4 regions of the Vibrio sp. THAF190c genome follow, and region 2 is predicted to be linked to each of the others. Evidence: predicted binding sites of a transcription regulator. Region 2 holds the regulator's gene; each other region holds the start of a gene.
What was found. Region 2 encodes CRP, which controls carbon source genes, mostly activating them, when cyclic AMP is high. Its sites were predicted from a motif close to TGTGANNNNNNTCACA; they were not measured.
Positions count from the first base shown of each region.

Region 1: a site for CRP is predicted at 5,480-5,495, ahead of cdd (cytidine deaminase). Genes of this name have one in related genera too.
Region 3: a site for CRP is predicted at 2,479-2,494, ahead of FIV04_RS12480 (CTP synthase). Genes of this name have one in related genera too.
Region 4: a site for CRP is predicted at 5,523-5,538, ahead of recB (exodeoxyribonuclease V subunit beta). Genes of this name have one in related genera too.

Region 1 covers NZ_CP045338.1:1,840,130-1,848,137, forward strand. The annotation lists gene FIV04_RS08160 (DUF2804 domain-containing protein) at 1-317, shown strand, start outside; gene FIV04_RS08165 (sterol desaturase family protein) at 382-1,230, shown strand; gene FIV04_RS08170 (flagellin) at 1,227-2,345, opposite strand; gene sbcB (exodeoxyribonuclease I) at 2,709-4,133, shown strand; gene FIV04_RS08180 (CidA/LrgA family protein) at 4,234-4,605, shown strand; gene FIV04_RS08185 (CidB/LrgB family autolysis modulator) at 4,607-5,284, shown strand; gene cdd (cytidine deaminase) at 5,600-6,487, shown strand; gene purT (formate-dependent phosphoribosylglycinamide formyltransferase) at 6,657-7,832, shown strand; gene FIV04_RS08200 (thiopurine S-methyltransferase) at 7,916-8,008, opposite strand, start outside.
Region 2 covers NZ_CP045338.1:2,985,328-2,993,335, reverse strand. The annotation lists gene FIV04_RS13595 (endonuclease I family protein) at 1-82, shown strand, start outside; gene FIV04_RS13590 (aminodeoxychorismate/anthranilate synthase component II) at 230-808, shown strand; gene FIV04_RS13585 (aspartate aminotransferase family protein) at 1,189-2,400, shown strand; gene astA (arginine N-succinyltransferase) at 2,510-3,529, shown strand; gene astD (succinylglutamate-semialdehyde dehydrogenase) at 3,562-5,019, shown strand; gene FIV04_RS13570 (DUF1338 domain-containing protein) at 5,227-6,018, shown strand; gene crp (cAMP-activated global transcriptional regulator CRP) at 6,224-6,856, opposite strand; gene FIV04_RS13560 (phosphoribulokinase) at 7,098-7,967, opposite strand.
Region 3 covers NZ_CP045338.1:2,794,428-2,802,435, reverse strand. The annotation lists gene relA (GTP diphosphokinase) at 1-1,422, shown strand, start outside; gene mazG (nucleoside triphosphate pyrophosphohydrolase) at 1,631-2,428, shown strand; gene FIV04_RS12480 (CTP synthase) at 2,580-4,220, shown strand; gene eno (phosphopyruvate hydratase) at 4,297-5,595, shown strand; gene ftsB (cell division protein FtsB) at 5,933-6,214, shown strand; gene ispD (2-C-methyl-D-erythritol 4-phosphate cytidylyltransferase) at 6,214-6,915, shown strand; gene ispF (2-C-methyl-D-erythritol 2,4-cyclodiphosphate synthase) at 6,918-7,397, shown strand; gene truD (tRNA pseudouridine(13) synthase TruD) at 7,420-8,008, shown strand, end outside.
Region 4 covers NZ_CP045338.1:759,138-767,145, forward strand. The annotation lists gene FIV04_RS03365 (LysR substrate-binding domain-containing protein) at 1-476, opposite strand, end outside; gene FIV04_RS03370 (TDT family transporter) at 679-1,629, shown strand; gene recC (exodeoxyribonuclease V subunit gamma) at 1,757-5,233, shown strand; gene recB (exodeoxyribonuclease V subunit beta) at 5,636-8,008, shown strand, end outside.

The DNA.
Region 1 (8,008 bases), 1.1 Mb from region 2:
CAGGCGTCAATGAAACCGGAACGTGTGAGAACGCACTTTGGATAGAGGGCACAAAACACCTCCTCCCTGCCGTCCACTTTGAATTTAACCGTGATGACATCACTCAACCTTGGCAGATTCACTCTGAAGATCGACGAATTGATCTGACTTTTACGCCTTGCAATAAACGCAGTGAAAAACTCAATTTGATTGTGCTTAAGAGCAATTTTCGTCAGTTTATCGGCCACTTTTCTGGCTCGATAACAGATAACTATGGGGTCATACATCAGCTCGAGCATGTACTTGGATTAACTGAAGATCATTTTGCGTGTTGGTAAGCGAAGTTACTACCCAATAAACCTATCTACCCAAAACTGTTACTAATACATACCGAGGCATCCGATGAACATAGAGTCACTCATCAACAACCCAGAATGGTTACTCGTGGTACTTGCACCACTTTTCATCGCTTGTATGCTCGCTGAATATTTCATTGGTCAAAAGCAGGGACACCTACCAGAAAACTCGCGCTATACCGTTACGGAAGTCGCTTGCAATTTTACTCTAGCAGGAATGCACCAACTTTCCGATTTGGTGACGGGACTATTAGTTGCACACCTGTATCTTTGGCTCTTTGGTTGGCGACTCATCGAGATTGAAATGGGGTTGGTCAGCTTCCTCTGTCTAATGATATTGCAAGATTTTTGCTATTACTGGTTCCACCGAGCGAGTCACAGAACACGCTGGATGTGGGCATCGCATGTTGCCCACCATAGCTCTGAACGAATGAATTTTAGTACTGCCTTTCGTCAAAGCTTGATGTATCCAATCTCTGGCATGTGGGTCTTCTGGCTACCATTAGTGATCATCGGATTTGAGCCTAAGTGGGTAGTATTCGTCGTACTTCTCAACCTTGGTTTACAGTTCTTCGTGCATACACAATGGATACGCACATTAGGTCCCTTAGAGTGGGTGTTCAACACACCTTCTCACCATCGTGTTCATCATGGTCGTAATCCACAATACATTGATAAAAACTACGCAGGCGTGCTCATCATATGGGACAAACTGTTTGGCACTTTTGAACCGGAAGTGGAAACCGTTCGTTACGGCACCACTAAGCCAGTCAACAGTGATAACCCTCTAACTGTCACCTTCCAAGAGTGGAAACTGATTTTTCAAGACCTCAGAAACAGTGAATACAGTTGGCGTGAAAAGCTTAAAATGATGTTCACGCCACCAACTGACTAACCCAACAAGCTCAGGGCTGAGTTTGGAGCTTGTTTAGCCTGCGCCAAAATTGAACTAGAAGACTGTTGTAGTATTTGAGATTTGGTCAACTCTGTTGTTGTTTTTGCAAAGTCTGTATCCCTTATTTGACTTTTTGATGCCTGCACATTGAGATCAATATTGTTTAGGTTGCTAATAGCGTGCCCAAGCCGGTTTTGGAAAGCTCCAAGCTCAGCTCGATGCGAATCAACATACTCTAAAGCCTGGTCGACCAAAGCAATTCCCCTTTGGGCACCACCTTGAGAAGTTACATCAATATTAGACACAGTCTCATAGCGATATTCTGGTGCGCCCATTATTTCAAGGAAATCGCCATCGAGATTAACGTTAAAGTCAGGCCCATAAAATATTTGTAATCGTCCCTCTCCATCAACCGATGTGTTAACAATATCCTGCTGGCCATTGATTCTTGTCGCGATTTCTTCTAGGTCGCTGCCTTTCTTCAAATCAAACGTCACCTGTTCAAAACCATATTCGTCAGCTATATCAACTGTTAGTGATGCGTCTCGAGGTAAGGTCCAGTCATCAGCTTTTCCCTCAGCTGTCCGCAAAAACATGCCACCAGCAGAAAGGCTGTCAGATCGTACGTTTTGTAGGCTCAGTACAACCGCCTCTCCACTATCAGCACCAATTTGAAACGATCTATCTTGAAACGAGCCATTTAACAACTTTGAACCAGCAAATGAAGTCGTTTCCGCAATTCTATTGAGCTCATCATTAAGCGCTGTAACCTCGGCTTGAATCGAAAGCCGATCATCTTTTGAATTCGAGCCATTCGAAGCTTGTAGAGACAAATCACGCAACCTTTGGAGTACATTGGTCGTCTCATTTAAGGCGCCTTCCGCCGTCTGAGCGATAGAGATTCCATCGTTAGCGTTTCTTACTGCCACCTCAAGACCTCGATTTTGTACATTAAGTCGATTCGATATCTGCAGACCTGCTGCATCATCCTGAGCACTATTTATTTTGTAGCCTGATGACAGCTGTTCCATTGAAGTACTGACTTGGGAACTGGCATTATTTACAAACCGCTGAGCTGTCATAGCCGATACATTTGAATTTACATTTATAGCCATACTGTACGCCTAGTTACATTTATAAAAACATCAATAATTTACATGAACATTATGCATTTAATAACCTATCGGCACTTTATGAGCCAACTTTAATATATCTGTTCCTTTTTCGTCCGATTTGTTGTGCTATCTGTCGCATTTAGTACAAATACAAGCCAACACGGTTCAACAAAACAAATTTCATACGCCTTGACTAGAACTAAGTGACAAACTAGCTGAGCTCCATTGAATGATTTCATTCAAATAAAACATGGTGTTGAACATAAATCTAATCGCGAATCAAGTCGGCTAAGCTCATTGCGTTAGCGCCCTCACGGTGTTCTAATACTTGGGAAATCAGATAAAACTGGATATATCAACGTTATGCAGCACGACTCTCAGCCGACCTACTTCTTCTTCGATTATGAAACTTGGGGGACGAGCCCAGCCAAAGATCGACCAAGCCAATTTGCGGGTGTTCGCACCGACCAAGATTTCAACATCATTGGTGAGCCTCTGGTTATCTATTGCCAACCGCCAGCTGATTATCTACCTGCACCTGAAGCCGCATTGATTACGCGAATCACCCCACAGAAAGCAATGTCACAAGGCTTACCTGAGCCAGAGTTCATCGCTAAGATTCACGCAGAGTTATCTAAGCCAAACACAACCAGCCTTGGTTACAACAGTATTCGTTTCGATGATGAAGTGACACGTTACACCTGTTACCGCAACTTTATCGATCCGTATGCGTGGAGCTGGCAAAACGGTAACTCACGTTGGGATCTGTTGGATGTGATGCGCGCGGTGCATGCATTGCGCCCAGATGGCATTGTTTGGCCAGAAAATGAAGAAGGTTTCCCGAGCTTTAAGCTAGAACATTTGTCTGTTGCTAACGGTATTGAACACGAAAATGCGCACGACGCGATGGCTGACGTTATCGCAACCATTGAAATGGCGAAGAAAGTTAAAGCTGCTCAACCGAAAATGTTCGACTACTTGTACAACATGCGTCATAAACGCAAACTGAATGAACTTGTCGACATTGTTAACATGACACCGCTGATGCACGTGTCTGGCATGCTAGGTAAAGAGTGCAATTACACCAGTTGGATTGTGCCGATGGCTTGGCACCCTACCAATCAAAACGCAGTTATCGTTATAGACCTAGCGAAAGATCCAACGCCACTGCTTGAGTTAGACACTGATGCGCTGCGCGAAAGGCTCTACACCAAACACAGTGAATTGGGTCCAGACGAACTGCCTGTACCGATTAAACTCGTGCAACTGAACAAATGCCCTATTCTTGCACCAGCGAAAACACTAACGGCTGAAAACGCTGAAACCATTGGCATTGATCGCCAGCAGTGCCTGGCAAACTTAGCGATTCTTCGTGAACACCCAGAGATTCGCGAAAAGCTGATTGGTCTTTATTCTGTTGAACGCGAGTACGAGAAAGACGATGATGTTGATACTCAGCTTTACGATGGTTTCTTTTCTCCATCAGATAAAGCCGCGATGGATATTATTCGTCAAACTGAACCAAACAACCTCGCTGCACTCGATATCAGCTTTGCCGACGAACGTATAGAGCCCCTTCTGTTCCGTTACAAAGCACGTCACTACCCTTGGACGTTAGATGAATCAGAACAGCAAAAATGGGCGAATCACTGCCGTGAGTTTTACGAAAGTCGACTTGAAGAATACATGCTCAACCTTGAAAATCTTGCTCATGAGCATGAAAACGATGAAAAGAAGATGGCAATACTCAAAGCGGTATACCAGTACGTAGAGAAACTCGCGAGCTAAACCCGTCTTTTATAGCTCTAAAGCTTTATGTCTACTAATTCAGACTTTATATAACGGTTACTCGTTAGCCGTTATCCATTAACTCAAAAAGAGACTCCTTTTGAAAGAAAGATTGATCCAACTTGTGTATCTAATGATCTCTTTTACATTGATCATCGGTTCACTGACAGCAGGCAATGCCATTCAAAGCCTTCTCGATACTGCTATTCCTGGAAGTATCTTTGGTATGCTACTACTTTTCTTCGCAATGGTGATCGGAATTATCCCTCCCCACTGGGTTCAACCTGGTGCGAGCCTAATCATCCGTTTCATGATCTTATTATTTGTACCGATCAGTGTTGGTCTCATGGAGCACTTCGACATGCTAGTTGCCAACGCCCTTCCTATCTTAGCTAGCGCGGTTGGTGGCACACTGATCGTCCTTATTTCTCTATCTTGGTTCTTAGACCGAGTGATTGCGAAGGGGAAATAGTATGTGGATTCTTCTGACTATTGTTGTGTTTCTCTTTGCTCGTTGGGTAAGTCAAAAAGTAAACTCGCCATTATGTAACCCTCTATTGATCAGTTTAGCGATCATTATTCCGGTGCTCACATACTGGCGAATCCCATTCGAGGAGTACTATGCAGACAACACCTGGATTACCTTTATGCTGCAACCAGCCGTTGTTGCGCTCGCCTATCCTCTGTATGAGCAGCTACCGCAGATAAGAGCCAATTGGCGCATCATTACCTTTGCTTGTGTCTTAGGGAGTGTAATGTCGATGCTGACCGCTGCATTGATCGCCGCTGCGTTTCATGCAGACCTAGGCTTAATTGCAAGCTTGCTTGGTAAATCGGTGACCACGCCAATCGCGATGGAAGTCTCTAGCCATCTCGGTGGTGAAGCTGCTATAGCGGCCATTTTGGTACTTTTGGTTGGGCTATTTGGTGCAATTTTCGCTTATCCCATCTACAACCTAATCGGCATTAAAAGTCCAATTGCACGCGGACTTACCATGGGAACGGTCTCTCACGCATTAGGAACAGCAACTAGCGCAGAGAAAGATCCACGAGATGCTGCATTTAGCTCATTGGCATTAGTGTTGTGCGGCGTTATTACCTCAATATTGGCACCTTCTGTGTTCTCGCTGGTATTGTGGATATACTCCTAATTGCAAAAATTTAACTCGAAGTAGCTGATAGTCTATCTATGTCATTGCTATTTCCCGAACAAAATCAGAGCGCTTTTCCAACAAATCTTTGGGAAATGCGCTCTTTTTTTCCACTAAACTATTTATTCATGCAATGTGATGCATCCGCCAATTTGTGACATCAATTACACTTTGCTGGCTGCAAACGATTTCATTTGTGACCTCACTCTAATTGTGCAACACAATGTAACAACCTACATACAATGGTGACATTGATCACAGAAAGATTCTGAGTATTGCATAAACTTAAAGCCTAAGGTCAATTAAGGATTCAACATGAACAGTCGTATTACCCTGGCGCTGGAAAGTGCTCCAGCTTCATTGAAAGCACTTTTAAGTGACATCGTATTAGCAGACAACTTTGACGCCACAATCTCTAAAGAGCAGTTTCAAAGCTTGCTGGATGCAAGCGGTCTTTCTGATAAAGAAGTTCGTCTAGCTTTACTGCCAATCGCAGCTGCTTTCTCTTACGCACCGCTTTCTGATTTCTACGTTGGCGCAGTAGTGCGCGGCCTATCTGGTCATATCTACTTCGGCGCGAACATGGAGATTGCCGGTGCACAGCTTGGTCAAACGGTACACGCAGAACAAGCAGCAATCAGCCATGCTTGGATGAAAGGCGAAAAAGGACTTTCTGACATCACCATCAACTACAGCCCTTGTGGTCACTGTCGTCAATTTATGAACGAACTGACGACGGCTAACGAGCTGAAAATTCAGCTACCAGAACGTGAAGAGCGCTCACTACAAGATTATCTTCCAGACTCTTTCGGCCCGTCTGATCTAGGTATCACCGAAGGCCTAATGACAGAGCTTGACCATAAGTACACAACTGAAGAAACGACACCTATTGTTGTTAAAGCTCTAGAGGCAATGAACCGCAGTCATGCGCCATACACCAAAAACTTAAGTGGTGTTTCGCTTCAACTAACGTCTGGTGAAATCTTCTCTGGTGCATACGCTGAAAACGCAGCATTTAATCCGAGTTTACCTCCACTTCAAGTAGCAATGATTCAAGTGATGCTGGCAGGTATTAGCTTCGATCAGATTGAGAGCGCTGCTCTAGTTGAAAACGCACAGGGCAACATTAGCCACTTAGCGGATACCCAATCAACACTGGAAGCAATTAACCCTGATATCCCAGTCACTTACTTAGCAATCTAACTGCATTAAGTTAACATGCGATTTACATAAGCAGCCATCTTTTAGTCGGCTGCTTTTTTTATGCTTAAAATTCACTAAAACCACCACGCAAACGTTTGCTTTTGAGGTTGGAATGAGTATGATCTCCCCGTTCTCAATTACTCGTTCAACATGTTCGGAAGGAATAACTATGTTTGGTACCGCCACTCGTGACAATGCTACTCGTGTACTTCTATTAGGCTCAGGAGAGCTGGGTAAAGAGGTTGCTATTGAGTGTCAACGTTTAGGTTTAGAAGTGATCGCTTGTGATCGCTACCCAGATGCCCCTGCAATGCAAGTTGCTAACCGCAGCCATGTATTAGATATGCTCGATGGCGATGCGCTGGAAGCTATCATAGAGCTCGAAAAACCCGATTACGTAGTACCTGAAATTGAAGCCATTGCGACCAGCAAACTGGTTGAGCTAGAAGAGAGAGGCTTAAACGTCGTTCCTACGGCGAACGCAACCAAGTTAACAATGAATCGTGAAGGGATTCGTCGCCTTGCTGCGGAGGAGCTTGAACTGATGACTTCACCTTATCGCTTTGCCGATACGTTTGAAGATTTCTCAGCCGCCGTCGAATTTGTTGGCATCCCTTGTGTCGTGAAACCAGTAATGAGTTCATCTGGCAAAGGCCAAAGCGTTATTAAGAGCAAAGACGACATTCAGAAGGCATGGGATTACGCTCAGGAAGGCGGCCGCACTGGTGCTGGACGAGTAATCGTAGAAGGCTTTATCGATTTTGATTACGAAATCACTCTGCTTACTGTGCGTGCGGTTGACGGTGTTCACTTCTGTGCGCCAATCGGCCATCGCCAAGAAGACGGTGACTACCGTGAGTCATGGCAGCCACAAATGATGTCAGACAACGCACTCAAGGCTGCCCAATACACAGCAGGTAAAGTGGTTGATGCTCTAGGCGGCTACGGCATCTTTGGTGTGGAGCTGTTCGTAAAAGGCGACCACGTGATCTTCAATGAAGTATCACCTCGCCCGCACGACACGGGTTTGGTTACACTGCTCTCTCAAGACTCTTCTGAGTTCGCTCTGCACGTTCGCGCATTCACTGGTATGCCAATCAAGAACATCACTCAATACGGCCCATGTGCTTCTGCTGTGGTACTTGGTCAGGGCACATCAACGAATATCCGTTTCGAAGGTCTAGAGAACGCACTAAATGCGCCTCAAACTCAGGTTCGCTTGTTTGGTAAACCAGACATCAATGGCCGACGCCGCTTAGGTGTAGCTCTAACACGCCGCGATAGTATTGAATCAGCTATTGAAGACGCAGTAGAAAGTGCTGCTAAGATTAAAGTGATCTACTAATTTAAATCACTGCAGTACAAGTTGTCAGAAAAAAGACGGGCTTCAGTGCCCGTCTTTTCGTTGTTATAAGTAGTTAGTATCTCTTAAAGCTGACATTCAATCAGATAAACTTCTTCTGAGAAACGTGATAGACCTTTCTTGGCGATCTTAGGATGATCATCACCAGCAATATCTTG
Region 2 (8,008 bases):
TCAAAAGATTCAGGGTAACCGTAACCCATTCGTAGATAACCCTCATTGGGTTGATACTATCTTCGAGAAAGATTGTAAGTAATCTAAGAAAAACGATATGAGGCGCCTAGTGCGCCTCTTCTTTATGGGGCTCGTTTAAATAGTAAATAAGTAGAAAGACTTGCCTTTCTAATCTCTTACTGCACAATACACATCCTATTGTTCTCTTCAATACGGTTACGATTTACGTATGTTACTTATCATCGACAACTACGACTCTTTTACCTACAACCTGTACCAATACTTTTGTGAGTTGGGTGCAGAGGTCAAGGTTGTGCGTAATGATGAGATTGATGTCGCCGGTATTGAAGCGCTCCAACCCAGTCACCTAGTTATTTCTCCAGGGCCATGTACACCTGATGATGCGGGTATTTCGCTTGCTGCGATCGAATACTTCGCGGGTAAGCTGCCTATCTTAGGTGTGTGTCTCGGTCACCAAGCTATCGCTCAAGTATTCGGTGGTGAGGTGGTGAGAGCCAGGCAGGTAATGCATGGAAAAACCTCGCCAATTCGTCATACTGGCAAGAGCGTTTTTCAAGGGCTGAACAATCCGCTAACAGTCACACGCTACCACTCCTTGGTCGTGAAGAACGGTACTCTGCCGGACTGTTTTGAACTGACGTCTTGGACTGAGTTTGAAGATGGCCGTATGGACGAAATCATGGGCTATCAACATAAGACTTTGCCGATCGACGCAGTACAATTTCACCCTGAATCGATTAAAACAGAGCAAGGGCACCAACTGCTTGCTAATTTTCTAGCACGCTGAGTGTTTGAATCCTTCTGACACCGATCACTTTTTATAACATTTATAGATGTGAATAATGCTTTTTCTACCTATGCAAAGTTATTCGCGTTATTTCCTCTCGAACCCCTCTCAGGGCCTGTTTTACCTGCATTTCTCCTTTCCTAAAGCACGTATAAGCAAAAAAAGCTTCATAAAATAGATACCTTGATGCATAAATAGTCATAGGTAGTAACGTTCGCCTGGCTGTTTAGCATGGCGAAAGAATAATCTACTATTGAAAAGGTTAATTAAATGTAAATATAATGCTGCAGCAGGATGATGGCGAGACAAAATACCTTTGTCTCGGATATGAACCATTACGCTTATTTTGCGAAGCTTGCAGTATCGAGAAGGAATGTGTGATGACAGTGGAAAATAAAGTGGAACGTAGTCTATTTGATGAGGTCATGGTGCCTTGTTACAACCCTATGGAAATGATCCCAGTAAAAGGGGAAGGGGCACGCGTTTGGGATCAGCAGGGTCGTGAGTATATCGACTTCGCTGGTGGTATTGCGGTGAGCTGTTTGGGTCACTGTCACCCAGCGATGGTTGACGCTGTGACTGAACAAGCGAATAAGCTGTGGCACCTAAGTAACGTAATGACTAATGAGCCAGCACTGCGCCTAGCTAAAAAGCTAACAGACGTATGTTTTGCAGAGAAAGTATTCTTCGCAAACTCAGGTGCAGAAGCGAACGAAGCGGCACTGAAGCTAGCTCGTCGTTGGGCTGCAGACGTTCATGGTCCAGAAAAATCTGAGATCATTGCATTTAAACAAGGTTTCCACGGTCGTACATTCTTTACGGTTACTGTTGGTGGTCAAGCTGCATACTCAGATGGCTTTGGTCCTAAACCTGGTGATGTAACTCACCTTCCATACAACGATATCGAAGCACTAGAAGCACATATCTCTGATCGCACTTGTGCCATCATGATGGAGCCTCTGCAAGGTGAAGGCGGCATCATTTCTCCAACATCAGAGTTTGTGAACACGGTGCGTGAACTGTGTGATAAGCACAATGCACTGCTGATTTTCGATGAAGTACAAACTGGTAACGGCCGTACGGGTAACTTCTACGCTTACCAAGGCTTAGGTGTGACTCCGGATATCTTGAGCACTGCAAAATCACTTGGTGGTGGTTTCCCAATCGGTGCAATGCTAACAACTAACGAGCTAGCACCACACCTGAAAGTGGGTACTCATGGCTCAACTTACGGTGGTAACCCACTGGCATGTGCGGTTGCAGAAGCGGTTGTTGATGTTGTTAGCCAACCGGAAACTCTAGAGGGCGTGAAGGTGCGTGAAGCGCTATTCCGTGATGGTCTAGAGAAGATTAATGAAAAATATCAAATCTTTAGTGAAGTTCGTGGTAAAGGTCTGCTATTAGGTGCTGCCCTGAATGACGAATGGCAAGGCCGTGCGCGCGACGTATTAGTTGCTGCGGGTAAAGAAGGTCTGATGGTGTTGGTTGCGGGTGCAAACGTTGTTCGTTTCACACCATCACTTGTGATCACTAAAGAAGAAATTGAAGAGGGCTTAGCAAAACTAGATAAAGCAATTGCTTCGCTAGTATAAGCCTCAAGCGGCGTCATAGAAATGATCGCCACAAGAGCGATCTCATGACGCACAGCTCAAGGCCCAAGCTTAATGTTTTGGGCCTGTTTTGCATCTGGAGGGAATAATGATGCTTGTTGTACGCCCAATTAAATTATCTGATTACGATGCGCTACACACCTGTGCGGTCGAGTCAGGACATGGATTTACATCTCTTCCGGTTAACGAAGAACTGTTAACCAATCGAATTACACACTCTGAATACAGCTTTGCTAAAGAAAACGTAACTGAGCCGGGTGACGAAGGTTACCTAATGGTCGGTTTTGACGTTGAAACGGGCGAAGTTGCTGGTACGACGGGCATTGAAGCCTCGATTGGCTGGGATGTGCCTTTTTACTCTTACCACATCAGCAAAGTGGTGCACTCTTCACAACGACTTAAAGTAAATAACGTTGTTAAGCTACTGACTTTCGGTAATAACTACACAGGTTGCAGCGAAATTTGTACGCTGTTCTTACGCCCTGACTTCCGTAAAGGATTAAACGGCCGCTTAATGTCTAAGTGTCGTTTCCTACTTATGGCTGAACACCCAGAGCGCTTCTCTGAGACTATTTTTGCGGAAATGCGCGGTGTATCTGATGATGATGGTAATTCACCATTCTGGCAGTGGCTTCAAGAGCACTTTTTCTCAATCGACTTTACATTGGCGGATTATCTAACGGGTATTGGTAAGAAAGGCTTTATTGCTGATCTGATGCCTAAGCTACCAATTTACATCAACCTGTTGAGTCAAGAAGCACAAGATGTGATTGGTCAAGTACACGAGAAAACACGCCCAGCATTGAAACTGCTTGAGCGTGAAGGCTTTACTAACCGTGGTTATGTCGACATCTTCGATGCAGGCCCTACGGTTGAGTGTGATTTGCGTAATATCGAATCGGTGCGCCATTCAATTCGTGCTCAGGTTGAAATCAGTGAGCATGCAAGCTCCCAAGATTACCTGATTGGTAACACCTCATTTGAAAACTTCCGCGCGGTCGCAGCCAAAGGTGCTTATGACCAAGCTAGCGGTAAAGTAATCCTTGCGCCGAACGTGGCCGAGGCGTTGGAAGTTCAAGAAGGCGATTTTGTTCGTATGTTGGCTCAATAGAGCTCGATGGTTAGTCAAAGAAGGATAGAAGTATGACTCAGTGGATTGCAGGGCAATGGGTAGCCGGTCAAGGCGAAGCGATGACATCAGTTAGCCCATACGACAACCAAGTAGTGTGGAAAGGCGACAGTGCGACACCTGATCAAGTTGAATCAGCGGTAGCTGCGGCGCGCGAAGCGTTCCTAACTTGGAAGAAACTTAGCTTTGCTGAGCGTGAAGCGATTGTGCTTAAGTTTGCGGAAAAAGTGAAAGAGAACAGCGAAGAAATCGCACAAATCATCGCTAAAGAAACGGGTAAACCAATCTGGGAGACTCGCACTGAAGCGGGTGCGATGGCGGGTAAGATTGCTATCTCAATTCGTGCATATCACGACCGTACTGGTGAATCATCACGTGAAGCTGCAGGTAACCAGATCGTTCTGCGTCATCGCCCTCTAGGTGTAATGGCAGTATTTGGACCTTACAACTTTCCGGGTCACCTGCCTAATGGTCATATCGTTCCTGCATTGCTATCGGGCAATACGATTGTATTCAAACCATCGGAGCAGACACCGTGGACAGGTGAGTTCGCGATGAAGCTTTGGCAAGAAGCTGGCCTACCTGCTGGTGTCATTAACCTTGTTCAAGGCGCTAAAGAGACAGGCATTGCTCTAGCGGATGCTAAAGGCCTAGATGGTGTGCTATTTACGGGTAGTGCTAACACGGGACATATACTACACCGTCAGTTTGCCGGTCAACCAGGCAAGATGCTGGCACTAGAAATGGGTGGTAACAACCCTATGGTGATCAGTGAGCACTATGGTGATGTCGATGCTACGGTATACACCATTATCCAATCAGCCTTTATCAGTGCGGGTCAACGTTGTACTTGTGCGCGTCGTCTGTATGTTCCAGTGGGCGAGAAGGGTGATCAGCTGCTCGATAGCCTAGTAGCAGCAACCAAGAAGATTCGTGTAGACCAACCTTTCGCTGAGCCTGCTCCTTTCATGGGGCCACAAATTTCAGAAGCAGCGGCTAAGTTCATTCTAGATGCGCAAGCAAACCTGCAATCTTTAGGCGGTGTAAGCCTAGTTGAAGCGAAAGCTGGTGAAGCTGCATTCGTCACTCCGGGCATCATCGATGCAACTAACATTGCAGAGTTGCCAGACGAAGAGTACTTCGGCCCACTGCTGCAGGTTGTTCGTTATGAGTCACTAGAGCAAGCGGTTGAATTGGCGAACGATACACGTTTTGGTTTGTCTGCAGGTCTTGTATCAACAGACGACTCTGAGTGGGAATACTTCGTTGATCATATCCGTGCAGGTATTGTTAACCGCAATCGTCAGCTAACAGGCGCAAGTGGTGACGCACCATTTGGTGGCCCAGGTGCTTCGGGCAACCTACGCCCGAGTGCTTACTACGCAGCGGACTACTGTGCATACCCAATGGCATCGATGGAAGGCGGTGAAACGCAACTTCCAGCGACCTTTAGCCCGGGTATCGAATTGTAGAAAGCAATCAATCGCCACTAACAACGTAAATCATCAATTGGAGGCAGGGAAGTTTGGCCTCCTTTGGATTACTCGCAAGGCGTCTGACCTTGCGAGATATAACTATAAAATAAGTATGTCACAAGCTGATGGCTGCTGACGCCTCGTCGCAGCCACACTCTTTCTAATCCAACTCTCTAGCTTGCTAGAACCCGACAAGGAGTCACCATGACACCCGATCTACTGTTCAAATCCCTATGGGATGACTACATCGAACGCCTCTGCCCATCTGCTGAGAAGGTACATCAGCTGTTGAAAGAAGAGGAAGACCTTATCAATGATCACATCGCGCTGCGTACGTTTAATGTTGCGCCTTTGGGGATTGATACGCTTGCTAAACCTTTCTTAGCACTTGGTTACAAAGCGTGTGGTGACTACCTGTTTGAAAGTAAGAAACTCGTGGCTAAGCACTTTGAACACCCAGATCCAACGCAACCAAAAGTGTTCATTAGTGAACTGAAAGTGGAAGAGTGTTCTGCAGAGCTACAAGCGATCGTTGCTAAGTTGGTTGCGCAAGTGGATGCAAGCAAGTTAGAAGGGCAAGACTTCCTATATGGCGGTCGTCTTTGGGACTTGGATTTCCAAGATTACAAACAATTGGCGACAGAGAGCGAATACGCGTCTTGGTTGGCCGCGCATGGTTACGGTGCTAACCACTTTACCGTGAGCGTGAACCAGCTAAATGAGTTCACTGAAGTCCAAGCCGTGAATGATCACCTGAGTGAGTCTGGCTTTACGATCAATAGTGTTGGCGGTCAAGTGAAAGGTTCTCCAGAGGTTCTGCTAGAGCAATCATCAACAATGGCGGATAAAGTGAAGGTTGAATTCTCTGAGGGCGCGGAGTTAGTTCCTGGCGGCTTCTATGAGTTTGCTAAGCGCTACCCAATGGCTAATGGCGAGCTTTACACAGGTTTTGTTGCAGCATCGGCCGACAAGATCTTCGAGAGCACCAACGGTTAAAGAAAGATACGAGCACTGGGTTGCCCTAGAGGTGCGATACATTTCTCTTCGAGACAGTTTACAAATAGGACTCTGTGAGTTCTTTTCGCATCTCGCATCTCGCATCTCGCATCTCGCATCTCGCATCTCGTATCTTCTATCGATAAAGAAAAAGCCACCAAATTCGCATTTGGTGGCTTTTGAATTTTTGCTCAGTTAATCGAGATTAACGAGTACCGTAAACAACGATAGTTTTACCGTGAGCAGAAATTAGGTTTTGCTCTTCTAGCATCTTCAAGATACGACCAACAGTCTCACGTGAACAGCCAACAATCTGACCGATCTCTTGACGAGTGATCTTGATTTGCATGCCGTCTGGGTGAGTCATCGCATCAGGTTGTTTCGCTAGGTTTAGTAGCGTTTGTGCGATACGACCAGTAACGTCAAGGAACGCTAAGTCACCAACTTTTTGGCTGGTTACTTGCAGACGGCTAGCCATTTGCGCAGAAAGACGCATCAGGATGTCTGGGTTCACTTGGATAAGTTGACGGAATTTCTTGAAAGAAATCTCTGCAACTTCACAAGGAGATTTTGCACGAACCCATGCAGTACGCTCTTGGTCTTCTTCGAATAGACCAAGTTCGCCGATAAAGTCGCCTTGGTTTAGGTAAGAAAGAATCATTTCCTTACCTTCTTCGTCTTTGATAAGAACTGCCACAGAACCCTTAACGATGTAGTACAGGGTCTCTGCCTTTTCACCAGCGTGAATCAGAGTACTCTTTGAAGGGTACTTATGAATATGACAGTGTGAAAGGAACCACTCTAATGTTGGATCGGTTTGAGGTTTACCTAGAACCATAATATCTCACTTCCTCTGCAGGGTATGCTTGCCGCTTTCCATATTTTAGCTAAGCCTGAATTTGACTTCTTAGGATAAGAGCACTTGTTCTGTGCTGCAAGCTATCTTGTGTTTCGGTTAAGAATAGTATCCTTTTTCAGTCACTATTTCTTGATTTTAATCGTGACCAAGCTACGATTTTTTACGCAAAATTGTGCACATGATCACGGTATGAAAAGTAATCAACCGGAATGCTGTTCCGTTAGCCAATTTTTCCCGTTTCAATGAGCTGCTGTAAGATTGGTCTTACGATGAGCTCCATAGCAAAGCTCATTTTCCCGCCTGGCACAACAAGTGTATTGTGACGAGACATAAATGAGCCATCAATCATAGCGAGTAAGTACGGGAAATCGACGTTTTTGATACCACGCAAACGAATAACTACGAAACTTTCGTCAAGGCTAGGGATGCCCTTTGCATTAAGTGGGTTAGAGGTATCAACGGTCGGTACTCGCTGAAAATTGATATGGGTACGTGAAAACTGTGGGGTAATGTAGTTGAGATAGTCGTCCATTGAACGAACAATAGAGTCCATTACCGCTTCACGTGAATGCCCGCGATCACGTGTATCTCGGACGAATTTTTGAATCCACTCTAGGTTAACGATGGGTACCATGCCAATCAGCAGGTCAACGTGTTGCGATACGTTCACATCACCATCAACAACCCCACCATGTAAACCTTCGTAAAACATCACATCAGAGTTTTCTGGAATCTCTTGCCATGGGGTAAAAGTGCCCGGCATTTGATTGTAAGGCACCGCCTCATCAAAGGTGTGCAGGTAGCGTCTGACTTGCCCAGTCCCCTCGTTACCATACTGACGGAAGAACTCTTCAAGCGCACCAAAGTCGTTGGCTTGCGGGCCAAAGTAACTGATGTGCTTGCCTTGCTCTCGAGCCTTTCGGATCTCGACATCCATTTCTGGACGAGTAAAGCGGTGGAAACTATCGCCTTCAACCCAAGCCGCCTTCACATCCATCATGTTGAACATTTTTCGGAAGGCTTCTGAGGTAGTGGTGGTACCGGCTCCTGAAGAACCCGTAACCGCAATAATTGGATGTTTAGCGGACATGACAACCCTTGTCGTTAGAATAACTTACTTGTTAGCAATCG
Region 3 (8,008 bases), 190 kb from region 2:
GCCTTCGATGAGCTATTTGACGTGCGTGCTGTACGTATCATCGCAGACCAACTGCAAGACTGTTATGCAGCGCTTGGTGTTGTGCATACCAAATACAAACACTTACCAAGTGAGTTCGATGACTATGTCGCGAACCCGAAACCGAATGGTTACCAATCTATCCATACCGTGGTACTTGGGCCTGAAGGTAAAACCATCGAGATCCAGATCCGTACTAAACAGATGCACGAAGACTCAGAGCTGGGTGTTGCGGCGCACTGGAAGTATAAAGAAGGCTCATCAGGTGGTCGCAGCGGTTACGATGAGAAGATCACATGGCTGCGTAAGCTGATCGACTGGCAAGAAGAGATGTCTGACTCTGGCGAGATGCTGGATGAAGTTCGTAGCCAAGTTTTCGATGACCGTGTATACGCGTTTACACCTCGCGGTGATGTGGTCGACTTACCAATGGGCGCAACTCCATTGGACTTCGCTTACCACATCCACTCTATGGTCGGTCACCGCTGTATCGGCGCCAAAGTAGGTGGACGTATCGTTCCATTTACTCACAAACTCTCGATGGGTGATCAGGTTGAGATCATCACTCAGAAGGAGCCAAACCCTTCACGTGATTGGCTAAATCCAACCACAGGTTTTGTTCATTCTGGTCGTGCCCGTGCCAAGATTAATGCTTGGTTCCGTGCGCAGAGTCGTGAGAAAAACCTCGAAGCAGGTCGTGACATTCTAGAGAGTGAGCTGCACAAGATTGGCGCAACGCTTAAAGACGCCGACCAATATGCCCTGAAGCGTTTCAACGTGAATACGCCAGATGAGCTGTATGCGGGTATCGGTAGCGGTGATTTGCGAATCAACCAGGTGATCAACCACATCAACGCGCTGGTGAATAAGCCAACCGCGGAAGAGGAAGATCAAAAGGCGTTAGAGAAGCTACTTGAGTCAGAAAATAAGCCTGCTCAACAGAGCCGTCCTAAGAAAGATGCGGTTGTGGTGGAAGGTGTCGATAACCTGATGACGCACCTTGCACGCTGTTGTCAGCCAATCCCAGGTGACAGCATTAAGGGCTACATCACTCAAGGTCGCGGTATCTCAGTTCACCGTAGTGATTGTGAGCAACTGAGTGAGCTAAGAATCCACGCACCAGAGCGAATCATTGATACGGTTTGGGGTAATGGCTTCGTTGGTTCTTACATCCTAACGCTGCGTGTTGAAGCGCTAGAACGTAGTGGATTATTGAAAGACATCACCTCGCTGTTTGCTAATGAGAAAATCAGTGTCACGACTATGAAGAGCCGTACCGACTACAAGCGTCAGCTGTCAGTGATGGACTTTGATCTAGAAGTGACTAACATTGAAATCCTTAGCCGCGTGACGAGCCGAGTAGAACAGATCAAAGATGTCATGAGCGTTAAGAGACTGGGGTGATACTTGGTATCGTCCTCGTCATTCCCTACAGTGAGGAACAAACGTGATAGGGAATCTCGCTAAGTAGTTTGAGATCCCCAACTCGTTCATCCTTCACTCTTGGGGATGACGAATAAATTGAAAGGTGAGTGGTTTTAACTGCTCACCTTTTTTAGTTTTAAGAAAAGAATTAGATTAAAACAATCAAACAGAATAATAGGAAAGCACCATGAGCCACCCGATTGAACAACTAGAACAAATTATGGCGAAGCTGCGCGATCCAGAAGGTGGCTGCCCTTGGGATCTGAAACAAAATTTTGAAACAATTGTCCCGCATACTATCGAAGAGACATACGAAGTGGTGAATGCGATTCACAACAAGGATTGGCCAAACCTACAAGAAGAGCTGGGCGACTTGTTGTTTCAGGTGATTTTTTACAGTCAACTTGCGAAAGAGCAAGGGTTGTTCGAGTTTGCCGATGTTGTTGATGGTGTGAATGAAAAGCTAACTCGTCGTCATCCACATGTGTTTTCTGATGTTGAGTTTGATGATGAAGAGGCAATTAATGCCAACTGGGAAGCCGAGAAAGTTAAAGAAAAAGCGCAAGCAGGCAAAACTCAGGAAAGTATTCTAGACTCAATACCAAACTCTCTACCTGCACTTTTGCGTGCTACAAAGGTGCAAAAGCAGGTAGCAAAATATGGCTTTGATTGGGAATCAATTGGCCCTGTTGTCGATAAGGTTCGGGAAGAGGTCGACGAAGTGCTGGAAGAGGCACTGCAAATTACGCCAAATGAGGATTTGGTAGAGGAAGAATTGGGTGATTTACTGTTTGCGACTGTGAATCTAGTGAGGCATCTAGGGAAAAATCCAGAATCGGCACTGAGTAAAGCAAACGTAAAATTTGAGCGTCGCTTTAAAGGTATAGAAGGAAAAGTTCGTCAAAAAGGCAAAGCTTTGAACGATTTTTCCCTCTCTGAGCTCGATTCTATGTGGGATGAAGTCAAGTTGGCGGAGAAAAGTTGAACAAAGCTTTTGTGCTGATTTGATTTGAAGCAAAAAATAAAAAATAGCAGTGTGATAGATTTCACGTTGTGGCGATAAGGGGCTTCTGGTATATTTTCATCCCGTCCAGAAGAAATCCATTTTCCCTCATTCAACCAATTTCAGGTTAAACATGACGACAAATTACATTTTTGTTACTGGCGGGGTTGTATCCTCTCTAGGTAAAGGTATTGCAGCGGCATCGCTTGCAGCTATTTTAGAAGCTCGTGGTCTTAAAGTGACTATGATGAAGCTTGACCCTTACATCAACGTTGATCCAGGCACTATGAGCCCGACTCAACACGGTGAGGTGTTCGTTACGGAAGATGGCGCTGAAACTGACCTTGACCTTGGTCACTACGAGCGATTCATTCGCACCAAGATGACTAAGCGTAACAACTTCACAGCGGGTCGTGTTTACTCAGACGTTCTAGCGAAAGAGCGTCGCGGTGATTACCTAGGTGCAACTATCCAAGTAATCCCTCACATCACTAACTCTATCAAAGACCGTGTAATCGCTGGCGCTGAAGGCCACGATGTTGCGATCGTTGAAGTTGGTGGTACGGTTGGTGATATCGAGTCTCTACCATTCATGGAAGCGATTCGTCAGCTAGCAGTTGAGCTAGGCCGTGAGCGTGCAATGTTCATGCACCTAACACTAGTTCCTTACCTAGCAGCAGCTGGTGAAGTGAAAACTAAACCGACTCAGCACTCTGTAAAAGAGCTACTGTCTATCGGTATCCAGCCAGATATCCTAGTTTGTCGTTCTGATCGCATGATCCCTGCGAACGAACGTAAGAAGATTGCTCTTTTCTGTAACGTACAAGAGAAAGCGGTAATCTCAATGAAGGACGTAGATTCAATCTACAAGATCCCTCAACTAATTAAATCACAAGGTCTTGATGACCTAGTGTGTACTCGTTTTGGTATCAACGCTCCAGAAGCAGACCTATCAGAATGGGAACAGGTAATCTATGAAGAAGCAAACCCAACTGGTGAAGTAACCATCGGTATGGTTGGTAAATACATTGAATTACCAGATGCATACAAGTCAGTGAACGAAGCGCTTAAGCACGCGGGTCTTAAGAACCGTCTAAGCGTTAAGATCAAGTACGTTGACTCTCAAGAAGTAGAAGCTAAAGGCGAAGAAGCACTTCAAGGTCTTGACGCTATCCTAGTACCAGGTGGCTTCGGTGACCGTGGTGTTGAAGGTAAGATTTTCGCAGCACAATACGCTCGTGAGAACAAAGTACCTTACCTAGGTATCTGTCTTGGTATGCAAGTGGCACTTATCGAGTACGCACGTAACGTTGCGGGCATGGAAGGTGCACACTCTTCAGAATTTAGCAAAGACACGAAGTACCCAGTAGTTGGTCTAATTACTGAATGGGTAGATGGTGAAGGTAAAGTTGAAGAACGTACTGAAAAATCTGACCTAGGTGGTACTATGCGTCTAGGTTCACAGCTATGTCACCTAGAGAAAGGTACGAAAGCTCGTGAACTATACGGTAGCGCGACGATCCATGAACGTCACCGTCACCGTTACGAAGTGAACAACAATCTTCGTCCACAAATCGAAAAAGCGGGCCTAAAAGTATCGGGTCTGTCTGCGGACAAGAAGCTGGTTGAAGTTATCGAGATTCCAAACCACCCATGGTTTGTTGCAGCTCAGTTCCACCCAGAGTTCACTTCTACGCCTCGCGATGGTCACCCATTGTTCGAAGGCTTCGTTAAAGCGGCTGGCCAAAACCAGCGTGACGAATTAGAGAAGTAAAGGATACCGGCAGTAGCGTTTGCAGTGCTACTGCCTTTAATTTGACATTATATATTCAACGAGAAGGAAACATTCAATGTCTAAGATCGTTAAAGTTCTAGGTCGTGAAATCATCGATTCACGTGGTAACCCAACTGTAGAAGCTGAAGTACACCTAGAAGGCGGTTTCGTAGGTATGGCTGCTGCTCCATCTGGCGCATCAACTGGTTCTCGCGAAGCTCTTGAGCTACGTGACGGCGACAAAGCACGTTTCCTAGGTAAAGGTGTTCTTAAAGCTGTTGAAGCTGTAAACGGCGAAATCGCTACAGCTCTAACTGGTAAAGACGCTAAAGACCAAGCTGCAATCGACGCAGTAATGATCGAGCTAGACGGTACTGAGAACAAATCTAAGTTCGGTGCTAACGCAATCCTAGCTGTTTCTCTAGCGAACGCTAAAGCTGCTGCAGCGGCTAAAGGCATGCCTCTATACGAGCACATCGCTGAGCTAAACGGTACTGCTGGTCAGTTCTCTATGCCTCTACCAATGATGAACATCATCAACGGTGGTGAGCACGCAGACAACAACGTTGACATCCAAGAGTTCATGATCCAACCAGTTGGCGCTAAGACTCTTAAAGAAGGTCTACGTATCGGTGCTGAAGTATTCCACAACCTAGCTAAAGTTCTTAAGTCTAAAGGCTACAGCACTGCAGTTGGTGACGAAGGTGGTTTCGCTCCTAACCTTAAGTCTAACGCTGAAGCTCTAGAAGTTATCGCAGAAGCTGTTGCAGCTGCTGGTTACGAACTAGGTAAAGACGTTACTCTAGCTATGGACTGTGCTGCATCTGAGTTCTTCGACAAAGAAGCTGGCATCTACAACATGAAAGGCGAAGGTAAGACTTTCTCTTCTGAAGAGTTCAACCACTACCTAGCTGAGCTAGCTAACCAATTCCCAATCGTTTCTATCGAAGACGGTCTAGACGAGTCTGACTGGGATGGCTTCAAGCACCAAACTGAACTACTAGGTGACAAGCTTCAACTAGTAGGTGACGACCTATTCGTTACTAACACTAAGATCCTTGCTGAAGGTATCGAGAAAGGCGTAGCTAACTCTATCCTTATCAAGTTCAACCAAATCGGTTCTCTAACTGAGACTCTAGCTGCAATCAAGATGGCTAAAGACGCAGGTTACACAGCTGTAATCTCTCACCGTTCTGGCGAAACTGAAGACGCAACTATCGCTGACCTAGCGGTAGGTACTGCTGCAGGTCAAATCAAGACTGGTTCTATGAGCCGTTCTGACCGTGTTGCTAAGTACAACCAACTAATCCGTATCGAAGAAGCTCTAGGTTCTAAAGCTCCTTACAACGGTCTTAAAGAAGTTAAAGGTCAATAATTCATACATTGAATTGTTAATCTAAGCTTTAAATGCCTCGCTAATGCGGGGCATTTTTTTGCCTACAATTCGTCATTCCCTAGACTGACGAAGGAAGGAGTCGGGAATCTCTTAATGTTAACTTCGATAGATTCCCAACTCAGTCGTCCCTCCTTCTTGGGAATGACGAGAGTGGGAGGTGAATGAATCGGGAGTATCTTTGTTACCATTAAAGATTCTGTCCGATAATTCTGCTACTTATCGATTCCCTTACACCACATATCTCGCACCAATAAGCGCATTATGGTATATATGTGCCTTATTCTAGTTCCTTCTTTTCTAACCGGCGAAAGGTGTTATGCGAATCTTTGCTCTTGTCCTGCTGATCTTACTTGGCTGGCTGCAACACACATTGTGGCTCGGTAAAAATGGCATTTCTGATTACTACACAGTGAACAACGAAATCGACGTTCAAAGACAAGTGAATGAGAAGCTGCATACTCGAAATGCAGAAATGTTTGCTGAGATCGACGACCTTCGACAAGGGTTAGACGCCATCGAAGAGCGTGCTCGACATGAGCTCGGAATGGTGAAAGAAGGTGAAACGTTTTATCGCATAATTGGTGAGGAATCGCATTAATGTCGACTGATAAACAAGGTATTGTCGCAGTTGTACCTGCGGCTGGCGTAGGCAGTAGAATGAAGGCCGATCGCCCAAAACAATATCTGACGATTAACGCGATCACCATCTTGGAGCACACCATCAACAAGCTACTTTCTCATCCTCAAGTGAGCAAGGTCGTGGTAGCCGTAAGTGAAGGTGACCCATACTTCCCTGAGCTGAGCTTGAGCCAACATCCAGATGTGGTGCGTGTTAAGGGTGGTAATGAACGAGCAGACTCGGTTCTGTCTGCTCTGAACTATATTCAAGAGAACGGTTTGGGCGAGTGGGTCATGGTGCACGATGCTGCTAGGCCATGTATTCAACAGCACGACATCGATAAGCTGATTGAAGTAGCACTGTCTCATCCGGTAGGTGGCATTTTGGCTGCTCCCGTTCGTGATACGATGAAACGTGGTGTTGATGGGCAGATTGATCACACGGTAGAGCGTGCAAACTTATGGCACGCATTGACGCCGCAAATGTTTCGAACTTTACCGCTGCAGCAGGCTCTAACAGAGGCTCTAGAACAAGGCGTGTCGATTACCGATGAGGCGTCTGCGTTTGAGTGGAAAGGCGCATCACCAGCTCTGGTTGCTGGGCGCTCAGATAATTTTAAGGTTACTCAGCCAGAAGATTTAGCATTGGCTGAGTTCTATTTAAGTCAGAATAAGGAATAATGATGATTCGTATTGGCCACGGTTTTGATGTTCATAAATTTGGTGGTGAAGGCCCAGTGATTATTGGTGGCGTGAGCGTTCCTTATGAGCAAGGACTGGTTGCGCATTCAGATGGTGATGTGGCTTTGCACGCATTATGTGATGCGCTATTAGGCTCGATTGCCGCAGGCGATATTGGTCGTCACTTCCCAGACACCGATGATGAGTGGAAGGGAGCAGATAGTCGTGATCTGCTTAAAGATGTTTACCGCCGCGTTAAAGAACAAGGTTACCAAATCGGTAATGTGGACGTGACCATCATGGCACAAGCGCCAAAAATGGCCCCGCACATTGATGCAATGTGCCAAGCGATTGCTGAGGATCTTGAAACAGATATTGGCAACGTGAATGTAAAAGCGACAACAACTGAGCGTCTTGGTTTTACCGGACGCAAAGAGGGCATTGCAAGCGAAGCAGTCGTCCTAATTACTAAAAGTGCGTAAGCACCAAAACGAAAAGAACAGCATGTCAGATATTCTATCTTCATTTGCCTATTTGAATGGCAAGCCGACGGCACAAGCTAAACTGAAAGCGAAGGCCGAGCATTTTGTGGTTATCGAAGACTTAGGTTTCGAATTCACTGGAGAAGGTGAGCACCTAATGGTGCGTATCCGCAAAACCGGTGAGAACACCAGCTTTGTTGCCAATGAACTGGCAAAAGCATGTGGCGTTAAATCGAAAGACGTGAGCTGGGCGGGTCTGAAAGACCGTCATGCAGTGACTGAGCAATGGTTGAGTGTTCACCTACCAAAGGGGGGGACGCCAGACTTTACAGCTTTCTTAGCTCAGTACCCAAGTATTGAGATCTTAGCGACGGCACGCCACAACAAAAAGCTGCGCCCGGGCGACCTAGTTGGCAACCAATTTGAACTGACTCTGTCTGAAGTGACTGACACCGCTGACGTGGTTAATCGCCTTGAGAAAGTGGCTCAGCTAGGTGTACCGAACTATTTTGGTGCTCAGCGTTTTGGCAATGAAGGTAATAATTTGTCTGAAGCTCGTCGCTGGGGGCGTGATAATGTGCGTACACGTAACCAGAACAAGCGTAGTTTAT
Region 4 (8,008 bases), 1.1 Mb from region 2:
GTGAGCAGTTCGGGGTGCAAGGTTTTGCCCTCGATCAGCGCGATATCGAGTTCGTAATCGACCAGCTTTTGGCAAATCAGAGCACTGTTCGAGATAAACAGACTCTGCTCTTGATGCTGGGTTTGCTGACGAAACCCAGAGAGGATAAACGGTGCAACTTGATTGCCTATGGTGTCACTGGCGCCAACCTTTAATAAACCACTTAAGGGTTGGTCATCACTGAACAGCTCATCAATGCTGGCCGCTCGATGTAGTATCTCATCAGCAAGAGGCAGTAATTTTTGTCCCTCTTGATTGATGATCAGTCGGTTGTTAACGCGATCAAACAGAGAGTGCCCAAGCTGTTTCTCCATTTCACCTAAAGCCATACTGACAGCCGCTTTTGATAAAAAGAGTGCCTCGGCAGCGGCAGTCATCGTCGAATGTTGGGTGATGGTGACAAATACTTTGAGCTGTTTAATTGATATATTAGCCATCGAAATTTTATCAGCCTGTGATTGAGTGGTTTGATGTTTAGAAAACCTGAACAAGTGTTATATATAATTGGATATAACTTAACAAACCGCAAGCGTATTATGGCCTCAACAAGCTGATGAGTTCACAGATAAGTGAATGGGATGAAGAGAGGCTGACATGATTCAACGACTAAAATACAGATTAACTGGCGCACCGACTCCTATGGCGGGACTGGCTCTTGCTATTGCCAGCCTTGGTTGGTGTTGGGATGGGGTACTGGTATCTCAAGGCTTATTGCAAACTCCTGGGTTAGTGCAGTGGGTGAGTGCTGGGATTGCGGGTGTACTTCTAGCAATCTTGGCAGTGAAATTTTTGATTCACGGTCACTTGCTGCGTGAAGATCTTGCACACCCTGTTGTAGGCAGTGTTGTTCCGACTTTTGCGATGGGTTGTATGGTGGTATCGGCATCGTTAGACCCGATTTCTGTGTTTTTAAGAGAACTGGTGTGGATTCTCTCTGTAGGGTTGCATGTGATTTTCTTGGTGAGCTTCTTGTACCATCGCGCTAAAGAGTTTGAGATTCACCATATGGTACCAAGCTGGTTTGTGCCACCTATTGGCATTGTGGTTGCGGATGTCTCTTTTTCGGGGAACCCTGTACTTGAGCCAGTGGCGAATGCAGTATTGCTCTTCGGTCTCGGTGTTTACGCTGTGATGCTACCAATGATGGTGTATCGTTTGATGTTCCGTCACGAGATTCCAGACGCGGCCAAACCAACAATCGCTATCCTAGCTGCGCCGGCAAGCCTCTCTTTGGCAGGTTATCTCACTGTATCTGCAAACCCATCGCCAGTAGTGATTGGTCTGCTGTTCGGAATTGCAATTTTAATGACATTCATCATCTACGTAGCGTTTTTTAAATTGCTTCGTTTACCATTCAGCCCAGGCTATGCGGCGTTCACTTTCCCTATGGTCATTGGTGCGACAGCCTTGTTTAAGGTAGCGGCTTGGATGCAGGATGTGGGTGTTGAAGGTGAGTACATCAACCAAGTGTTCAATTTGGCTTACTTAGAGCTAATGGTCGCAACGCTCGTCGTAGGTTATGTAGCCGCACGTTACTACATGAATTATAAACCACACCGTTTAATGAGCGTTGCAAAAGGTCGTTTATAACTGGTGGTCGTTCAAAAGATAAACAGACCTTAAGCTTTTGGTATTTCATAAGCTTATATTGCTCATCCAAACTCAGCACTTATGCTAATCTGGCAGTATATTGTGGCAAGATTAGTGTGAGTGCACTTTGTTTACTGTTTACCATTCCAATAAAGTTGATACTTTAAAAATTCTTCTCGTTCACTTAATCAAAAGTGATCCTCTGGCTAATCCATTCGACAAAGAGCAGATCTTAGTACAAAGCCCGGGTATGTCTCAGTGGCTTAAAATGGAGCTGGCGAAAGAGTTTGGTGTTGCCGCAAACATAGATTTTCCTCTGCCAGCAACTTTTATCTGGGAGATGTTTACCCAAGTTCTTCCAGATGTTCCCAAGCGCAGTGCCTTTAACAAAGAGGCGATGACTTGGAAGCTGATGAGTATTCTGCCCGCTAAGCTCGACCATCCTGATTTTTTGCCGCTGCAGCGTTATTTGGAAAACGACACCGATAGCTCCAAGCTGTACCAATTGGCTGAGAAAATTGCCGATATTTTTGATGGTTATTTGGTGTACCGACCTGAGTGGATGGCGGCTTGGGAAGCAGGTGAGCCTGTGGCTGAGTTGCAAGACGCGGATGGTCAACAAGAACATCCATGGCAGCCGATATTGTGGAAAGCTCTGTACGAGCAAACACTATCCCAAGGCCAATCAAAGTATCACCGTGGTAACTTGTACCATGACTTTATTGAAGCGCTCGCACAGCAGAAAGATCAGCTTTCCCATCTTCCTAAGCGATTGTTTGTGTTTGGTATCTCATCACTACCACCGCGCTATATGGATGCCCTCAAAGCAATGGGTGAACACATTGATGTCCACTTGATGTTTACGAATCCATGTCAGCACTACTGGGGCGATATTCGAGACAGAAAGTATCTGGCAAGAGTGGAAGCACAGCGTCGTAAGCAGTTTGCTTTGGTCGAGGGCTCGCCTCAGCTAGAAGGAGAGGTTTCACCATTAAAAGATGGCCTTGAAGCTAATGTAGAAGATGAACTGCATACCAGCCAAGCCGTGGGCAATAGTTTACTGGCATCGATGGGTAAACTTGGTCGTGACAATCTGTTTTTATTGTCCCAGTCTGAGTGTGAAGAGCATGAATTTTTCATTGATGTTGAGCGCGATAGCCTGCTGCATCAGCTTCAAGCCGATATTTTGGAGCTAGAAGAGCATCAAGATGATCACATCCTCGATTCGAGTGAACACAAGCAGAGTGTTGTACTTGGTGACCGCTCGTTAACAGTTCACGCTTGTCATAGCCCAATGCGTGAAGTGGAAGTGCTGCACGACCAGTTGCTGGCGATGTTCGATGCCGATCCAAGCCTGAAACCACGCGACATTATCGTAATGGTAGCGGACATCAATGCCTACAGCCCTGCGATTCAAGCGGTGTTTGGTAATGCTCCGGGTGAGCGTTACATCCCTTACTCCATCTCGGATAGAACGGCCGATCAAGAAAGCCCAATCTTAACCGCATTCATGCAGCTGGTGGCTCTGCCTAAGAGTCGTTGCCTTGCTTCAGAGCTGCTTGAACTACTTGAAATTCCGGCGATGATGGCGCGCTTTGATATCGATGAATATCAATTCGAACAAGCTAAACAGTGGGTTGAAGAGTCGGGTATTCGCTGGGGTGTTGATGGCAGTACCGCAACAGAATTTAACCTCCCCGAGACTCAACAAAACACTTGGCTGTTCGGTGTTCAGCGGATGCTGCTTGGCTATGCGATGTCTGAATCTGCAGGATTATTTGAAACCACTGACTCATCGATTGCTGCATACGATGAAGTGCAAGGCATGAGCGCAGAGCTTGCGGGTAAGCTCGCGCACTTTATTGATCGCATTACCCATTATCGACAGCGCCTCAATCAGTCACAATCGATTGAACGTTGGCGTGAGACTCTGCTTAACTTGATCGATGACTTCTTCAGTGTCGAGCTTGAGGGCGAAGTGGTATTAAAGTCGATTCGTGATGCTCTTGGGCAACTTAACGAACAGCTTGATGATGCTTTGTTTGAGCAAGATTTATCACCAAGCATCGTTTATCAGTACCTGAACAATAAACTCTCTGGGGCACGCATCAGCCAACGCTTTTTAGCAGGACAAGTGAACTTCTGTACTCTGATGCCGATGCGTTCGATTCCTTTCAAAACGGTATGTCTGCTGGGAATGAATGATGGTGTTTATCCACGCTCTATGCCACCAGAAGGCTTTGACTTAATGAATGGTCGCACTCGTCCGGGTGATCGTTCTCGTCGTGATGATGACCGTTACCTGTTCTTAGAAGCGATGTTATCGGCGCAAGAGAGCCTGTACATCAGTTATGTTGGTCGCTCTATTCAAGATAACACAGAGCGCGTCCCGTCAGTGTTGGTGTCTGAGCTGATCGAATACTGCGAACAGAACTACTGCCTACAGGGTGACGAGGCTCTGGGAAGCGATGAATCCGGGCGTAAGCTAAGTCAAGCGCAGATGTTTGAACACACCATGACGCCATTCAGCCCGAGTGCTTTCATGCCGGATCAAGACGATACGCAGCTAAGCTACGCTAAAGAGTGGCTGCCTGCGGCAAATCGAGCTGGTGAGCGCAGTGGTGAATTCAACCGTGCGTTAGAAGACTACCTTGTGGGAGCAACTTACCCACTCGAGCTTGATCTGGTCGAGTTACAGCGTTTTTGGCGTCTACCTGTTCAATACTTCTTTAATCGCCGTTTAAAGGTGGTGTTTGAGCCGCCGTTACCAGTGATGGAAGACGATGAGCCGTTTGTGTTGAATGGTCTAGAGAGCTATCAACTCAAAAATGCACTCTTACAAGTATTGATTGATAACCATCAATCGCCGGATGAAGCCATCTGTCACTTTGTCGCTAAGCAGAAAGCTCAAGGTCGTTTGCCGGTTGGGGCATTTGGTGACATTGAGTTTGAGACCAATCGCGTGCAAGCCGAGGAGCTAGCCAAAGAGATCCAGTTCGTTACTGGCGCACCTAAAGAAGATTTAGAGGTCAATATTACGATAGACAGCCTCGGCGAAGGAAAACCGGTCAAGTTGATAGGTTGGCTAACGCACAACTATCAATCGGGTCTAGTGCGTTATCGCAGTGGTAAAATTCGCGCGCAAGACTATCTGGCCGCTTGGATTGATCACCTGTGTTGCAATGTGATGGGCAATCCACAAACGACGCATATTATCGGTTACGACAAGAAGGAGGGCGTGGTGCATCTTACGCTTAGCCCTCTGAGTGATGTTCAAACTGCAAAGCAGACTTTAGGCGAGCTCGTTCGTCTGTTCTATCAAGGTATGACTCAACCGCTTCCATACTTTCCTAAAACGGCCTTAGCAGGAGTTGAGGCAGGATTCAGTCGAGGCAAATGGGTTGATGATGAAGAGAAGTCTCTGAAGAAGATGGCGGATACCTTTAATGATAGTTACGCGTTTACCGGTGAAGGACGCGACAGCTACATCTCACGTATTTGGCCAAAGTGGGATGACACATTGGCGGCGGAAGCAAGGCTGTACTCTACGCTAGTGATGCAAGCAGCTCGTCTTGCAGCGAATGATCCCAATGATCAGGAGTAACCTAGGGCGATCGTCAAGATCGCTCAACCAATGCCAATTAGGCCGATGCATATGGGAAGCTTATTACGATTTTGGAATGAGTATAGACCAGATAAGAGAAGTGCTGAGAAGTCTGGGAATGAAAAGCACAGGAATTAAAGTGGCCGCCAGTAAATCATTATTAGTGTAGGGCGTTCGCTGTACGGCCACAGGTCAGAGGGACCATTATTCTTTTGGTTCTTTGGCGGCGAAAAAGTAATCGCTTGCCTGAACTCGTGGGCGCATAGTAACGACGTGCACCAAATTGATCCGTGAGAGAGATCGCACTCCCTAATAAGATATTGGTACTAGACCAGATTTGAATGACGTTTTTGAGACTAGGTCACATTTGTAACAGAATAATTAAGAAGAAGGCAGCTCGGTATGACTACCACAAATCGTGATCTCGCTATCACGCCACAAGCGCTTAATACCATGACGTTTCCTCTGCATGGGGCGCGATTGATTGAAGCCTCTGCGGGTACGGGTAAAACCTTCACGATAGCTGGCTTGTATCTGCGACTTTTGCTTGGTCACGGTACATCAGAGGTTGGCGTAAACGGTGAAGAGCCGAGTCGACACCAGCAACCACTAACGGTTGATCAGATTTTGGTGGTGACCTTTACTGAAGCGGCAACAGCTGAACTTAGAGATCGTATCCGTGCACGTATTCACGATGCGCGCATTGCTTTCTCACGCGGTCAGAGTAACGATCCTGTGATTGCCCCTTTACTTGAAGACATTGACGATCATACGGGGGCTGCCAAAATCCTGCTTAATGCTGAAAGGCAGATGGACGAAGCGGCGGTATACACCATTCACGGCTTCTGCCAACGTATGCTAACGCAAAATGCTTTTGAGTCGGGCAGTCGCTTTGACAATGAGTTTGTGACCGACGAAAGTCATCTAAAAGCACAAGTGGTGGCGGATTACTGGCGTAAACAGTTCTACCCATTACCGCTGCAGTTGGCTGGCGAAGTACGTAATATCTGGGGTTCACCTTCTGCTCTGTTAGCGGATGTGAATCGCTACCTGACAGGCGCGTCGTTAAAGCTAACGGTAGAGGCGATGTCTGGTGATCTGCAGTCTCTTCACGATAGCAATCTCGACAAAATCAGAGCGCTCAAAGCACAATGGCAGGCATCGCAAGAGGACTTCCTACCCATTATCTCGGGCTCAGATGTTAACAAACGCAGCTACACTAAAAAGTCACTGCCGACTTGGTTAGAGGCGGTAACGACTTGGGCGCAAAGTGAGACACACGATTATCATTACCCAGATAAACTCGAGAAGTTTGCTCAATCGACGCTGAATGAAAAAACGCCGAAAGGCACGGCTCCTTGTCATGAGGTTTTTGAGGCGATCGATACCTTCTTAGCACAGCCTGCGGATATGAAAGCGCCGCTACTGGCGCATGCGATTACCCATTGTCGAACCATGCTTGCCGCTGCCAAAGAGCAGAAGCAGTGGCTCTCGTTTGACGATCTGCTTACCCAGCTCTCAGCATCGATTGATGTCGATGAGCAGTCACTGTTAGTTGAACGAATTCGCGCTCTTTATCCGGTCGCGATGATCGATGAATTCCAAGATACCGATCCTCTGCAATATAGCATCTTCAGTCGTATTTATCTGGATAGCCCACAATGTGGTTTGTTTATGATCGGTGACCCGAAGCAGGCGATTTACGGCTTCCGTGGTGCAGACATTTTTACTTATATCAAAGCGCGTAACCAAGTTAGTGCCCACTACACTCTCGGCACTAACTGGCGTTCAAGTGCAGATATGGTAAGTGCAGTAAATCAGGTGTTTAGCAACTCTGATAGTCCGTTTATCTATGACGAAGATATTCCGTTTCTCCCTGTCGCTTCGAGTCCAAGTGCAGATTTTCGTCAATGGACACTTGGTGACGAAGTTCAACCTGCGGTGACATTTTGGTTGCAAGAGGCGGAAGACAAGCCTTTACCTAAAGGGGAATATCACGCAGCGATGGCAGAAGCGACTGCTAGCCAAATTCAAACAATATTGACCGCCTCTCAAGATCAGCAAGCGTTTCTTGATAACGGCAACAGCCAAAAATCGATTCAAGCGGGTGATATCGCTGTATTGGTGCGAACTGGTAGTGAAGGGCGTTTGGTTAAGACGGCTCTTGCAGAGCAAGGCATCGCCAGTGTTTATCTCTCTAACCGAGACAGTGTTTTTGTCAGTCTTGTTGCTCAAGATCTTCAACGTTTGTTGCAAGCGGTACTAACTCCTGAAAATGACCGAGCTCTTCGTGCTTGCCTGGCTTCTGAGCTGTTTGCCCTTGATGCGGCATCGTTAGACCAACTGAACAATGATGAGGTTGTTTGGGAAAATGCGGTTAATGAATTTCGTGAGTACCGAAAGCTGTGGCTACAGCGCGGTGTGCTACCGATGTTACGCGCGGTGATGAGTAAGCGCCACCTAGCTGAGCGATTGTTGGAAGAGGAGAACGGGGAGCGTGCACTGACGGATTTAATGCACATTGGAGAATTGCTCCAGCAAGCGAGACAAGAGCTCGACAGTGACTATGGACTGTTGCGCTGGCTCGCGGAAGCGATCATCGATGCGCAGAATGGTTTGGGTGGCAGTGAAGATGACATTCAACGTCTAGAGTCAGAAAGAAACTTGGTGCAAATCGTTACTATCCATAAATCCAAAGGCTTGGAATATGACTTAGTGTTCTTACCGTTTGTAGCAAGCTACCGTGAAGCGAGCGAAGGTAAATATTACGACCAC